3 regions of the Bifidobacterium sp. N5G01 genome follow, and region 3 is predicted to be linked to each of the others. Evidence: riboswitches for the same ligand, from Rfam matches in the RefSeq annotation. Region 3 holds a riboswitch; each other region holds the start of a gene.
The links. A riboswitch is a leader RNA that binds a small molecule or an ion and turns the genes downstream of it on or off. The one in region 3 is predicted to bind thiamine pyrophosphate.
Positions count from the first base shown of each region.

Region 1 (4,230 bases), on a different contig from region 3:
CGTGAGAAACTGCACGCCACCATCGGCTACGTCATGCAACATCCCGAACGTCAGCTTTTCGCCGAAACCGTAGCCGAGGATATCGCCTACGGACCACGCAACCAACATCTTGACGAAACGCAGGTATCCGAACGCGTCAATCAAGCCATGACGCTGCTGCATATCGAGCATCTTGCCGATCGTTCGCCATTCGACCTTTCCGGCGGACAACAACGACTTGCCGCCATAGCGGGCGTCATCGCATGCCAACCGCAGATCCTTATTATGGACGAGCCGACCGCAGGACTTGACGAGGCGGCTACAACCCGCGTGCACGATCTCATCCAAACCCTCCACGCACAAGGCGTCACCGTACTCATCATTTCCCATTCACAAACGGAAATCGACGTGCTCGCAGATCGAGTGATCGCGCTTGATCGCAGACAAAACGGTAATGTCGCTACTCGAAATATCGAAGCCAATGGCACTTCCGAAACGGCAGGTTCGAAGAATCCGCACGCGATTGACTCCGGACGTGCAAAGGGAGACGTCCGTGAAAACCGCAGTTTTATGGAACGGCTTGACCCGCGCGTGAAGATGGTGAGTGCGTTGGCGATCATGTTCTCCGCGTTCGCCATCAGATCCTTCTGGCAGTTGCTTGTGGCCGCACTGCTGACCGGCATGATCGTTGCGACATCAGGCATCGGCGTGAAACAACTGTTCAAATCGGTTCACATGTTCCTCGCATTGTTCGTGTTCTGCGGACTGCTCAATATATTCTTCGTCCGATCCGGCAACGTTCTTACGAACATCGGGCCGATTCCAATCACCGACGACGGTGTGCGTATCGCCATACTGTACGCCTGCAGATTCGTTGCGGTCATTATCGTCGGAGCGGTATTCCTTGCCACCACCACGCCCACGGCCATCACCGACGCATTCGAAGCGTTGCTCAAACCTTTCGCAAAATTCGGCATACATGCGCAGGAGATCGCGTTGGTGATGAGCCTCGCATTGCGGTTCCTGCCCACGTTAGGAAGCGAAGCGAAAGCCATTGTGGATGCGCAATCAGTCCGAGGCGGCAGCATTGAAACGGGAACATTCGTGCAGCGGATCAAAGCGATGACCGCCATTATCATTCCGGTATTCGCAGGAGCGATACGCCATGCCGATAATCTCAGCCTTGCACTCGACGCACGATGTTACGAGGAAGGCATCATGCGCACGCACTGGCGAATCATGCGGATCGCCAAACGTGACATCGCCGTAGTCGGTGTGGGTGTGTCATACATTGCCGCATTGACCCTGATCGCTGGACTATGCTGAGCATTCCGGACGGGCATGGCGCTCCACTGATCGTATTGGAAAGCGAAACCGCCGAAGAAGCACGTCTGAACATGCGCAAGAACATCGAAAACGGTGTGAACGCCATCAAAGGCGCGGGGGAGTGATATGCAAGATTTTACTGCCCTCACGCTACTCTTGAGCAAGCATCATAGATAGGAATGGAACAAGTTATGGCATTAACCAAGAAGCAGGTCAAGCAGCTGCGTGGCCTGGCTACCAAGCTCAATCCGCTCATCCAGGTCGGCAAGAACGATTTGAGCGAAACCGCTATCAAGCAGGCGGACGAGACCATTGAAAAGCGTGAGCTTATCAAATGCTCCGTGCTTGACGGATCCGGACTGACTGCCAAGGAAGCGGGCGAGGGACTGGCCGAAGAACTGAACGCGGAACTCGTACAGGTTATCGGCAACCGTTTCGTGCTCTATCGCCGCTCCCATCGCGATGATGTGGAGCATATTCGTCTCGTACGCGAATAAAGCGGGAAACTGACGCGACCAAACATAACAGGGCGGGTGCTTTCTGAAAACCAATCAGAAGGCACCCGCCCTATTGCAATGAAAATAAACAATCGGAAGTCAGGAAAACATGCGATGGAGCGGTGTCAGCGCTCCTGATTCCATTCGGGCTTCCACGTGTACTGCATGTCGTACGCGCTGGCCCAGAACATGTACTCGTTCTCCACGCCGGTCACGAAAATGTCAATCAGCTCGCGCTTGCGCTCTTCGCTCGCGTCGGCTACCAGTTTCTCGATATGTTCGAGCAGCCACACGGAATCCTGCCAGAACTCGTCGGTCTTATACATGTCGACCCAGCTTTTGTACGGATTGTCGTCAAGCGTGTCGGCAAACTCGGCGGCAAGACGGTAACCATAATCCGCATACACCCAGGCGCACGGCAGCACGGCCACAAGAATGTCGAGAATATCCTTGCCATAGGCGATGGAAAGGATATTCGACGTGTAGGCACGCGCGAAGGCCGACTGGCGCACATTGTTCATCTGCTCTTCGGTGATGCCATAGCTGGCCAAGTAGGAGCGGTGTACTTCGGTCTCGACCTGCAGGGCGCCGTTCTGCACTTTGAGCATGAACGCCATGATTTCAGGGTCGGTGGCCTTGGCTAATCCCAAAGCGTGCACTCTGGCGTAATCGTTCACATAACGAAAATCCTGCAGCAGATAGAAGGCGAAACGCTCGCGTTGCAGTGTGCCTTCGCCAAGCTCGCGGATGAACGGCTGCTGGTAGCCTTCCTCCCAAACCAGGTCAGCAGCCTTGCGCATGCGCTGCGCGAACGGAGGAAGATTGTTGCGTTGGATGCCTTTGGCGGCGTCGAACTCATAATCGAAATTGGTTGTTGATGTCACAGCAGTCATTAGACATGCCTCCCTACGCTGGTATTAACCATCAGGTTCAAAGGGTTCAGGCCTCACTTGGCCTATCTCAACCCGACAAACACGGGTTCCCCTGCATTACGCCGTACATTATGGCAAAGCCGTCCGAAATGTGCAAGAGCCTGTCCGCCGAATGGAATCGTGCCGCATGATGCGAACACAGGCGATGTTCGGTTGAGGGCGAGTGCAAGAATAGAACGTATGACTGAAAAGCAAGTTGCGAAGAACACCATCGAAAAGCTGGCTATCGTCGTGGTGACATACAAGCGTCAGCAGCTGCTCGCCACCCTGTTCGAATCCATCGAAAAACTCACTGTGGCACCATGGCGTATCGTCGTCGTTGACAACGAGCACAGCGATGCGACCCAAGGCATGGTCGACGATTTCCGTGAAGCGGTCACCGCGCAGTGGGGCAATACCATCGCCGACCAGTCGGGCAACGAAAGTCGCGTGGTGTATGCACCTCAATCCGACAACCTCGGCGGCGCAGGCGGATTCTCCGCAGGTGTGAAGAAGGCATATGAGCTGGGATCCGAATGGTTCTGGGTGATGGACGACGATGTGGCTGTGATGCCCGAAGCCATCGAACGACTCGCCAAGTGGACCGGCAGCCATGATGTGATCCAAGGCAGCCGATACGACTATGACGGCGGTCCGTTCTACTGGCAATACGATTTCATCATTCCCCTCGGCATCCCCAATCCGATCGCTCCGGCCGCATTCGGACGCCCCGGCTACCGCGTGATGGACACCCTGTGCTTCGAGGGGGGTCTGTTCCGCCGCAACATCGTCGAACAGATCGGCTTGCCGGATCCGCGTTTCTTCATCTACTGGGACGACACGATGTACGGCTACCGCGCCAGCAAAGTCACCAACCCGATCGTGGTGCCTGACGTGATCCTGCGCCGCACTCGTGAAATCGGCAATTGGGATATCGCCGGCGTGCGCCAGCTCAACTCCACCTCTGACATGAACCGTTACCACATCATGCGTAACCGAGGCTACATGGCGCGCTATTTCATGGCGTTCGGCGATTACCGTCCGCTGATGTTCGGTCTGGGTACGCTGCTGACCGCCGCCAAGGAAGTCATCCGTCTGGTGATGGTGGACCGAGAGCATGTGAAGACCGGCTTGGTGCAGATAGCCAAGGGTTGGTGGGATTCACGCAAGCTGTTGCATGATCCGGATTGGAAGCCGATGCCGCCGCTCAAGTGATGCGGTTGCGCCGTCTTCAGACGGTCATCTTCTTACGATTCGCCCCATGCCGATGCGTTGAGTTGACATGGGGCGAATCGTTTGCAGAAAAAAGTTGCAGAATGAATCATTTCATTGCGAAAAATTATGCAATCGTATTCACCATTTATGCTTTTTCGGCGCGTTTTGGGGCATGGGGCGAGTTACTATGGCGCTTACCGGTTCGATAACACCCACTATGTACCTTGATAGGAGAGGTCGAAGATGATTGAAACTGCACAGGCGTTTGGCGTTGACATTGGAGGCTCCGGCATTAAGGCAGC
Region 1 is NZ_NJNP01000002.1:50,186-54,415, reverse strand. Features, by position in the region: gene CE168_RS03930 (energy-coupling factor transporter ATPase) at 1-1,305, shown strand, start outside; gene CE168_RS09235 (hypothetical protein) at 1,299-1,430, shown strand; gene CE168_RS03925 (YhbY family RNA-binding protein) at 1,497-1,802, shown strand; gene tenA (thiaminase II) at 1,928-2,695, opposite strand; TPP riboswitch at 2,688-2,798, opposite strand; gene CE168_RS03915 (glycosyltransferase family 2 protein) at 2,915-3,928, shown strand; gene ppgK (polyphosphate--glucose phosphotransferase) at 4,172-4,230, shown strand, end outside.
Region 1: it holds a riboswitch for thiamine pyrophosphate, as region 3 does, so the genes downstream of both, tenA (thiaminase II) here and thiC (phosphomethylpyrimidine synthase ThiC) in region 3, are expected to answer to the same signal.

Region 2 (4,230 bases), on a different contig from region 3:
GCCCATCTTGGCCATGATCTTGAGCACGCCGGTGGACAGCGCGTTGGTCAGGTTCTTCACTGCGGTTTCGGCATCGACGTTGAGATACCCATTGCGGGACAGGTCTTCGACGGATTCGAACGCCAGATACGGGTTGACTGCTGCCGCGCCGTAGGCGATTAGCAGAGCGACATGGTGGATTTCGCGCACATCGCCGGCCTCCACGACCATGGAGATCTGGGTACGCGTGTGTCTGCGCAGCAGGTGGTGCTGCACCGCGGAAGTGAGCAGCAGTGATGGAATCGGTCCCCACGTGTAGTTGGATTCACGGTCGGAGAGCACAAGGAAGTTGGACCCGTTTGCGATGGCCTCATCGACTTCCTGGAAGATTTCCTCAAGACGTTCCTTCAGTGCCTTGCCGCCGCCTGCGACCTGATAAAGACCCTTGACGACGAACGGCTTGTAGTAGCCGCCGAGGATCTTGGCGCGGTCGAGGCGCTTGAGCTGCGCCATTTCGTCGGAGTTGAGCACCGGCAACGGAATGAGGATCTTCTTGGCGTGCAGTTCGGAATCGGCCAGCAGGTTCGGCTCGGGACCGATGGCGGATTCGAGGCAGGTCACGATCTTTTCACGTTCCCAGTCGAGCGGCGGGTTGGTAACCTGCGCGAACTTCTGGGTGAAGTAGTCGAACAGCATGCGGCTGCGGGAAGAGAGCGCGGCCATAGGCGCGTCGTTGCCCATGGATCCGAGCGGTTCCTTACCGGTGTTGGCCATCGGGGCGAGCAGCAGCTTCAGGTCCTCTTCGGTGTAGCCGAAGGCACGCTGACGGCGCTGCACGGACTGGCCGGAGTGGTTGACGTGCTCGCGCTTGGGCAGCTGGCTCATCTCGACGGTGTTGCCTTCGACCCACTGGCGGTACGGATGCTGGGCAGCGAGGTTCTTCTTGATTTCTTCGTCGGGGATGATGCGGCCTTCATCGGTGTCGACGAGGAACATCTTGCCCGGCTCCAAGCGGCCCTTGGACACGATGTGCTCCTCGGCGTTCTCCGGAAGCACGCCGGTTTCGGAGGCGAGCACGATGTAACCGTCGTCGGTGAGCTGCCAGCGGCCGGGGCGGAAGCCATTGCGGTCGAGCAACGCGCCGACCTGAGTGCCGTCGGTGAAGATGATGTGCGCGGGGCCGTCCCACGGTTCGATCAGTGTGTTGTTGTATTCGTAGAACGCCCTAACGTCGGGATCGAGCTGGTCGTTCTTCTCCCATGCCGGCGGCAGCATCATGGAGATGGCATGCGGCATGGAACGTCCGGACAGGTGCAGCAGTTCGAGGCATTCGTCGAACGTGCCGGAGTCGGAGTAGCCCGGGGTCGCGATCGGCAGCAACGGCTTGAATTCGCCAAGCAGTTCGGAGCTCAGTCGACCTTCTCGCGCGGACAGCCAGTTACGGTTACCCTGGATGGTGTTGATCTCGCCGTTGTGAGCCAGCTGGCGAAACGGCTGTGCGAGCGGCCAGCTCGGGAACGTGTTGGTGGAAAAACGGGAGTGCACGATGGCGATCTTCGCCTTCATGCGCTCATCAGAAAGGTCCAGGAAGAAGGGCTTGAGCTGCATGGTGGTGAGCATGCCCTTGTAGGTGATGGTGCGTGCGGAAAGGGACGCGAAGTAGATGCCCACCTCGTGTTCCACGCGCTTGCGGATGCGGAACGTCTTGCGGTCCAGTTCGATGCCGGTGAGCTGCCCTTCGGGGTCGGCCACGACCAGCGTCTTGAACGCGGGCATGCTGGCGAGCGCCTGCAGTCCGAGTCCGTCCGGGTTGGTGGGTACGACGCGCCATGCGAGTACTTCGAGGCCTTCTTCGCACACGATTTTGGCGATGGCCTGTTCTTGTTGGCCGGAGGTGGCGATGTCTCGGTCGAGGAACGCGATGCCGGCGGCGTAGTGGCCTTCTTCGGGTAGTTCGACGCCTGCGGTGGCGCGCATGAATTCGTCGGGCATGCTCATGAGGATGCCCGCGCCGTCGCCGGTGTTTTCTTCGGCGCCGACCGCGCCACGGTGGTTGAGGTTGACGAGCACTTCAATGGCGTCGTCGACGATTTTGCGTTCGGGGCGCTTGTTGAGGGTGGTGACCATACCCACGCCGCAGGCGTCATGCTCGGCGCCGGGATCGTACATACCTTGGGAATCATGGATCGTGAGATCTAACGGGGTGTGGAAAGTCACCGAAACCACCTTCAATGTTTTTGGGCAAGAAAAGTCTTGCGGTTCTTTAATGCGCGGTTTAGAATAGCGCGCCTTTGTGTCGTGGATATTTCCGTGTCCATATAACGAATACCCAGAAAAGTCAAGGTACATTTTCTTGAGGAAATGTGGAGAATTCACAACGCACTGGGCTCTCATGCCAACTCATCCAAGTATCGACGCATGCCGTTATGCTGGTTGCCTGTCCGAATAGCACAGGGGGAGCCGATATGTGGCTGAGACGGGCTTTGCCTGGACCCTCATACCTGATCAGGGTAATGCCTGCGTAGGAATGTCACGAACAGTGCGCACATGCGTTCCCCTGTGTCGGCGATCATAGACTGGTCGCCCCCATAAGGAAGAGAGGGAATTGGCATGTCTGCCATGTCGCAACCGTCCGTTCAGAGCGGATCCAATTCGAAGAAGCTCACTCCAAAGAACGTTTTGCTGGGCTTGCAGCATGTGTTGGTGTCTAATGTGTGGCTTGATCCGGTATTTGTGGCCGGTGCCATTGGGTTGCCGTTGGCCTTGTCTTCGAATATGGTGAATGCCATTTTCATCGTGTCCGGTTTGGTCACGTTGATTCAGTCCACGAAATTGGTGCGTCTGCCGATTGTGCAAGGTCCGTCTGCCGCGTTTGACGCGTTGATGATTGCCGCTGGTACCGCCGGTTCGTTGGCTGCGGCTGGCACGTCGATTTTTGTTAGTTCGCTGATTTTTCTGGTGTTGTGTCTGACTCGTGTGATTGAGAAGATGCGTTTTCTATTTGCGCCGATGGTTTCCGGCGTGATTATTTTTCTGGTGGGCGTTTCGCTGTCGAGTTTCACATTGAGTGAGTTTCTTGGCGGCGCTCCCGGCGATGACGGGTTCGCTGATCCGAAGACGCTGGCCGTGTCTGTGGTGACTTGCGTGTTGGTGGTGGTGCTTTCCCAGTTCGGCAAAGGCATGGTCAGGGCGCTTTCCTATTTGATTGCGCTGGTTGTCGGCACTTCGCTCTCCATAGTGTTTGGCATGGCGGATTTTTCCGGGGTTGCGTCCAAGCCTTGGTTCGGTCTTCCTCAGATCATGCCATATGGCGGTTTTGATTTTGATGCTACGGTTTTTGTACCGTTCTTCATCGCATATATGGTTGCGATTATGGAAGCGCTTGGCGTGTATCAGGCGGCCAGCGAGATTCAAGGCGTCAAGCTTGAGGATCGCCAGGTTCGTTATGGTTTGTCCGGCGAAGCGGCTGGTTCCGCTATTTCTTCGCTGATCGGTGGCTTCACCACTACCGCATATCCACAGAATGTCGCTTTACTGAAGGTTACGGATGAGGGCAAGTCCCACACACGCGTGCCGGTGATCATCGCCGGTGTGGTGTTTGTGGCACTTGGTTTCGTGCCGAAAGCCGGCGCGATGTTGTCGCTGATTCCCTCCCCTGTAATCGGCGGCATTTTCCTTCCGGCTGCGGCGAGCCTGATCAGTACGGGCTTCAATACACTGCGCAAGGCAGAGCCGGACGACCGATCCCAAGTAGTCATCGGCTTGTCACTGCTGTTGGGTATCGCGTTGCCGAACGCATTGAGCGGTCTTGAGGGCGGCGCTCACGTGTTCTTCTCCAATTCGATTCTGGTCGGCGCGTTCTGCGTGGTGATTCTCAAAGCGTTGCTGATCGATTTGCCGAATCTAATCAATCGTCGCAAAACAGCCGTGGGCAACAACGGGGATCAGGCACAAGCTTGATTCATGGCCAACCGTTACCGAAATTCAACATAGGAAAGGAACATTGCATCATGACATCGATGTCGCTAAACACTGAAGCGCAGCAGGTCAAGGCAGATGTGCTTGAGTTCATCGAAAAGTACGGATGCGAAACCGCGCCGGATGAGGCGTTCGACGCACTCGCACGACAGATTTTCGCTTTTCAGTACGCTCATAACATGCAGTATCGCACGTATTGCATGTCTCGCAGGGTGACTCCGCAGACGTTGTCCAGCTGGATGGATATTCCACCGATGCCGGTGGATGGGTTCA
Region 2 is NZ_NJNP01000001.1:12,196-16,425, forward strand. Features, by position in the region: gene gltB (glutamate synthase large subunit) at 1-2,196, opposite strand, end outside; TPP riboswitch at 2,423-2,524, shown strand; gene CE168_RS00050 (solute carrier family 23 protein) at 2,590-3,939, shown strand; gene CE168_RS00055 (LuxE/PaaK family acyltransferase) at 3,990-4,230, shown strand, end outside.
Region 2: it holds a riboswitch for thiamine pyrophosphate, as region 3 does, so the genes downstream of both, CE168_RS00050 (solute carrier family 23 protein) here and thiC (phosphomethylpyrimidine synthase ThiC) in region 3, are expected to answer to the same signal.

Region 3 (4,230 bases):
CACAGTAACGGCAATATATCAAGAATCAACGTTATGGCTCTCGGACCGTAGCCATTGACCGAACCGTCGGCACCCCAATGAATCGGCACGTTTTCGGGAAGTCGACTGTAGCAAGCAAGATGTGCGGCAACATTGACCAAGCACAGCACAACAAGTGCAATGCACACGTTGCGGCTGATTGGAGCGATCTTCTCCCTCGAATCATTCTTATTCACGCTTTCAGCATTGTTGATGTTGTTATCGAAAGCTTTTTTGGAATCATCCAGATTGTTCCCGCACATAAGATTCTCCTTTATTGACCGTCCGTTTGCTTATTGTTTTCATTGCCGTCCATGAACCCCATGAACCATCCGATCAGATCCTGCATCACCGTGGTGTTGAGACTGTAGATGATGTTTTGCCCGTGCCGTTCGTCGGTTACCAGTTCCGCGGTTTTCAGCGTGGTCAGATGGTGGCTGATCGATGGTTTGCTCATGTTGAATTGTTCCGCGAGCTCACCGGCCGTCATGTCACGTTCGCGCAGCAATTCCAAAATGCGCCGTCGCGTGGGATCGGAGAGCGCTTTGAACCCCTCTCCTGCCATGCATTCCTCCTTTACGATACTGAATATTTAGATATTTTCTTATTTAGACAATTATCTAAATATATGCTCCGGACATACATATTCACGCCCGCGCGTTTACCACGGTTGACGAATCATAAGTTCATGAAGGAGGACGATGATGTCTATGCAACCGAATGCCGCTGATCGTAGGGCGGGTTAATCATGCGGTCACGCCAATAGTAGACGTCATCATGTTCGCCGATTTCGCGATACACCTTGCACGGCTGGCCGAATGCGACCACGTTGGCGGGAATGTCTTTGGTAACCAGCGAACATGCACCAATCACCGAATTATCGCCAATAGTGACGCCAGGAAGTACGGTAACGTTGGCGCCCAACCACACATTGCGGCCGATGGTGACCGGCAGAGAATACTGTGTGATCTTCTCGCGCAGGTCAGGACGAATCGGATGGCCGGTGGTAACGATAGTGCAGTTCGGGCCGATCATGGTATGTTCGCCGATATGCACTTCACCATCATCAACCAACGTGAGGTTGAAATTGGCGTAAGCATATGCACCAAAATACGTGTTGCATCCCCAATTGGCATGCAACGGCGGTTCGATATAGGCGTCCTCGCCGAATTCGCCAAGCAGTTGGCGTGCAATTTCGATACGTTGCGTCATTTGACTGGGGCGGGTCGCGTTAAAGTCGTACAGTAGTTCCATCTGTTCCTGCTGCGCTTTGATCATCTCTTCGTCATCGCAGGCATAGATCAATCCGGAATTCATAGTGTCAAGCACTCGTTGCGGCACAGTCATGGCAGCCTCCTTGCAGTCATTCACACTCGTTGCGATTATATACGAACTCAACGCAACTCATGCCGTGATTCCGCATGCCTTTCGCAATCCTCTGCACAATCATCGTCTGCGGCTAGCGAAATATTTCGCATGTTCGGCGGTGTGACCGTAAGTGCCATTGAACTCCCAATCACCACATCAAAACATCGCCAGTTAACCTGTTGCAGCCTTGGCTTCCGACACGATCAGCGGGCAGCCAAAATTTGCCAACGTGATTTGGTAAGGATATTCACATGCTCGACACGCACCTCATGCATAAGAGGCACCGACACCTCATCGCACGTGTGATGATAGACAAAACCAACCTTTTCCTGCACCCGCTTCGACTTCAGATTGCCATCATAATAACCGCACCAAATCGCACTCATACCAAGATCAACAAAACCATGACGGATAATCTCCCTAGCTGCCTCCGGCATATAACCCCTTCCCCAGAAAGGCTTGCCCAACCAGTAACCCAACTCACACTCATCATCACGATCCGTCATATCCGTATGACCATTAAGCTTTAACTCAATCGAGCCAATGGGGTTATTGCTGCCGCGCTCGCAAATCGCGCAGCATTCCTTGCCATTGAGCACATGACGAATCGTATTGAGACTTTCTTCTTTCGATCGGTGTGCGGGCCAGCCCGCGATAGGTCCGATATCCGGATCTTTCGCATAGACGTACAAGCTTTCCGCATCTGTTTCAGTCCAAGCCCTCAATGTCAGCCGTTCCGTCTCCAACATGTAGTCAACCTCTTTCATACGCAATGCATTGAACTGAGGTATAGCTTAGCCTGCAAGGAGAGTTTTGCCATGAGATGCGCGGTGGGGCGTGATACGGATGAAGACTATGCATGCGAAAGTGACGACGGGTCTGACTCACCTATGGGCTTCGGCGAAAGGCTACGTCCAGTGCAGGGCGTAGGTTCATAGCCAACACCTAAAGCAGGGGGGCTCCTCAACGGAGCTGAGATAGGCGAATGCCTGACCCTTTGAACCTGTTGGTTAACACCATCGTAGGGAGCGAAGAATGAGCGTCATCGTGCACACGCATTTCCAGCGTCAATCGGCATCCGTAAAAGTCAACGCAACAGACGCGTCGGCAAAACAACCTGCATCGCGAAATCATCAAGCGTAATTTCGCTTTCTATCCCGTGTATCCAAGAATACGAGGCATGTCAGCGTATCCATTTACTGACGGAATCAAATTTTCCCAACCCAAAACAGCATAATCAAGGGGGAATCATGAACAATTATCCGTATGCGTCGATGCGAGACAGCTTCGACCTGAGCGCCTATTTTGTGGTAGGCCCACAGGATTGCAAAGGTCGACCGATCACCGACGTCATCGATGACGCATTGCGCGGGGGCGCAAGCTTTATCCAACTGCGCGCCAAAGACGCCGACGCGAAGGACCTTACCGACATGGCGCGTGATATCGCGCAAATCATCGAAGACAACAACAAGTCAGATTCCGTGGCATTCGTGATCGACGACCGCGTGGATGTGGTCTGGCAGGCCCGCAGCAAAGGCATCAAGGTTGACGGCGTGCACATCGGACAGACCGATATGGAACCGCGTGAAGCCCGCACGCTGCTCGGCGAAGACGCCATCGTGGGATTGTCGGCGGAGACAGAAAGCCTGGTCAGACTCATCAACGAATTGCCCAATGGCTGCATCGACTATATCGGTGCGGCGCCGCTGCATGTTTCCGTCACCAAGCCGGAAGCGTCCGTAGGCGGCAATGACGGTTCCGGTCGCACGCTTGACAAAGAGCAGATCAACACCATTTGTTCAGCCAGTGGTTTTCCGGTAGTGGTAGGCGGTGGCGTGACCGCAGGTGATATGGAAATGCTGGCGCGTTCAAAGGCGGCAGGCTGGTTCGTGGTGTCCGCGATTGCAGGAGCCGATGATCCGGAAGCCACAACCCGCGATATGGTAACGCGTTGGAAAGCCGTACGTGGCGACACGAAGCACGGATACGCACCGCGCATGAAAGCCCAGAACACAGCGGAAATCAGCCCTAGCAACGCAGCCGACGGCGCATCCGGTGAAAAGAAGTTCACCAATGCGAAGGAAGCCAAGGCCGCATCCAAGCTCGCCAAGCAGCAGCGCGTCGACATTGCCGCACGCGATTCCAAACAGCGCGACAAAGCGCATATCCGCAAAACCACGCCGGTACATTTCGAAAACGAATTCGGCTCCTACGATCTGGAAGTGCCATACACCGAAATCAAACTGTCTGACACTCCTGGCGTCGGACCGAACGCGCCATTCAAGGACTACAACACCGAAGGACCGAAATGCGATCCGAAAGAGGGACTCGCTCCCCTGCGTTTGGATTGGATTCTTGACCGCGGTGACGTCGAAGAATACGAGGGACGTCGACGCAATCTGGAAGATGACGGCAAACGCGCCATCAAGCGTGGCAAGGCTTCCAAGGAATGGCGCGGCCGCCAGCATAAGCCGATGAAGGCCAAGGATCATCCGGTGACGCAAATGTGGTACGCGCGCCACAACATCATCACGCCGGAAATGCGCTATGTAGCGGAACGCGAGCATTGCAGCGTGGAACTGGTGCGCAGCGAACTGGCCGCAGGACGTGCCGTCATGCCTTGCAATATCAACCATCCTGAGGCTGAGCCCATGATCATCGGCTCGAAGTTCCTTACCAAGCTCAACGCCAATATGGGCAATTCGGCGGTCACTTCGTCTATTGACGAGGAGGTGGAGAAGCTCACGTGGGCCACCAAGTGGGGTGCTGACACCGTAATGGATCTGTCTACCGGCAACGACATTCACACTACGCGCGAATGGATTCTACGCAACTCCCCCGTGC
Region 3 is NZ_NJNP01000007.1:19,276-23,505, reverse strand. Features, by position in the region: gene CE168_RS08775 (SdpI family protein) at 1-281, opposite strand, end outside; gene CE168_RS08770 (autorepressor SdpR family transcription factor) at 293-583, opposite strand; gene CE168_RS08765 (sugar O-acetyltransferase) at 727-1,365, opposite strand; gene CE168_RS08760 (GNAT family N-acetyltransferase) at 1,590-2,153, opposite strand; TPP riboswitch at 2,329-2,431, shown strand; gene thiC (phosphomethylpyrimidine synthase ThiC) at 2,634-4,230, shown strand, end outside.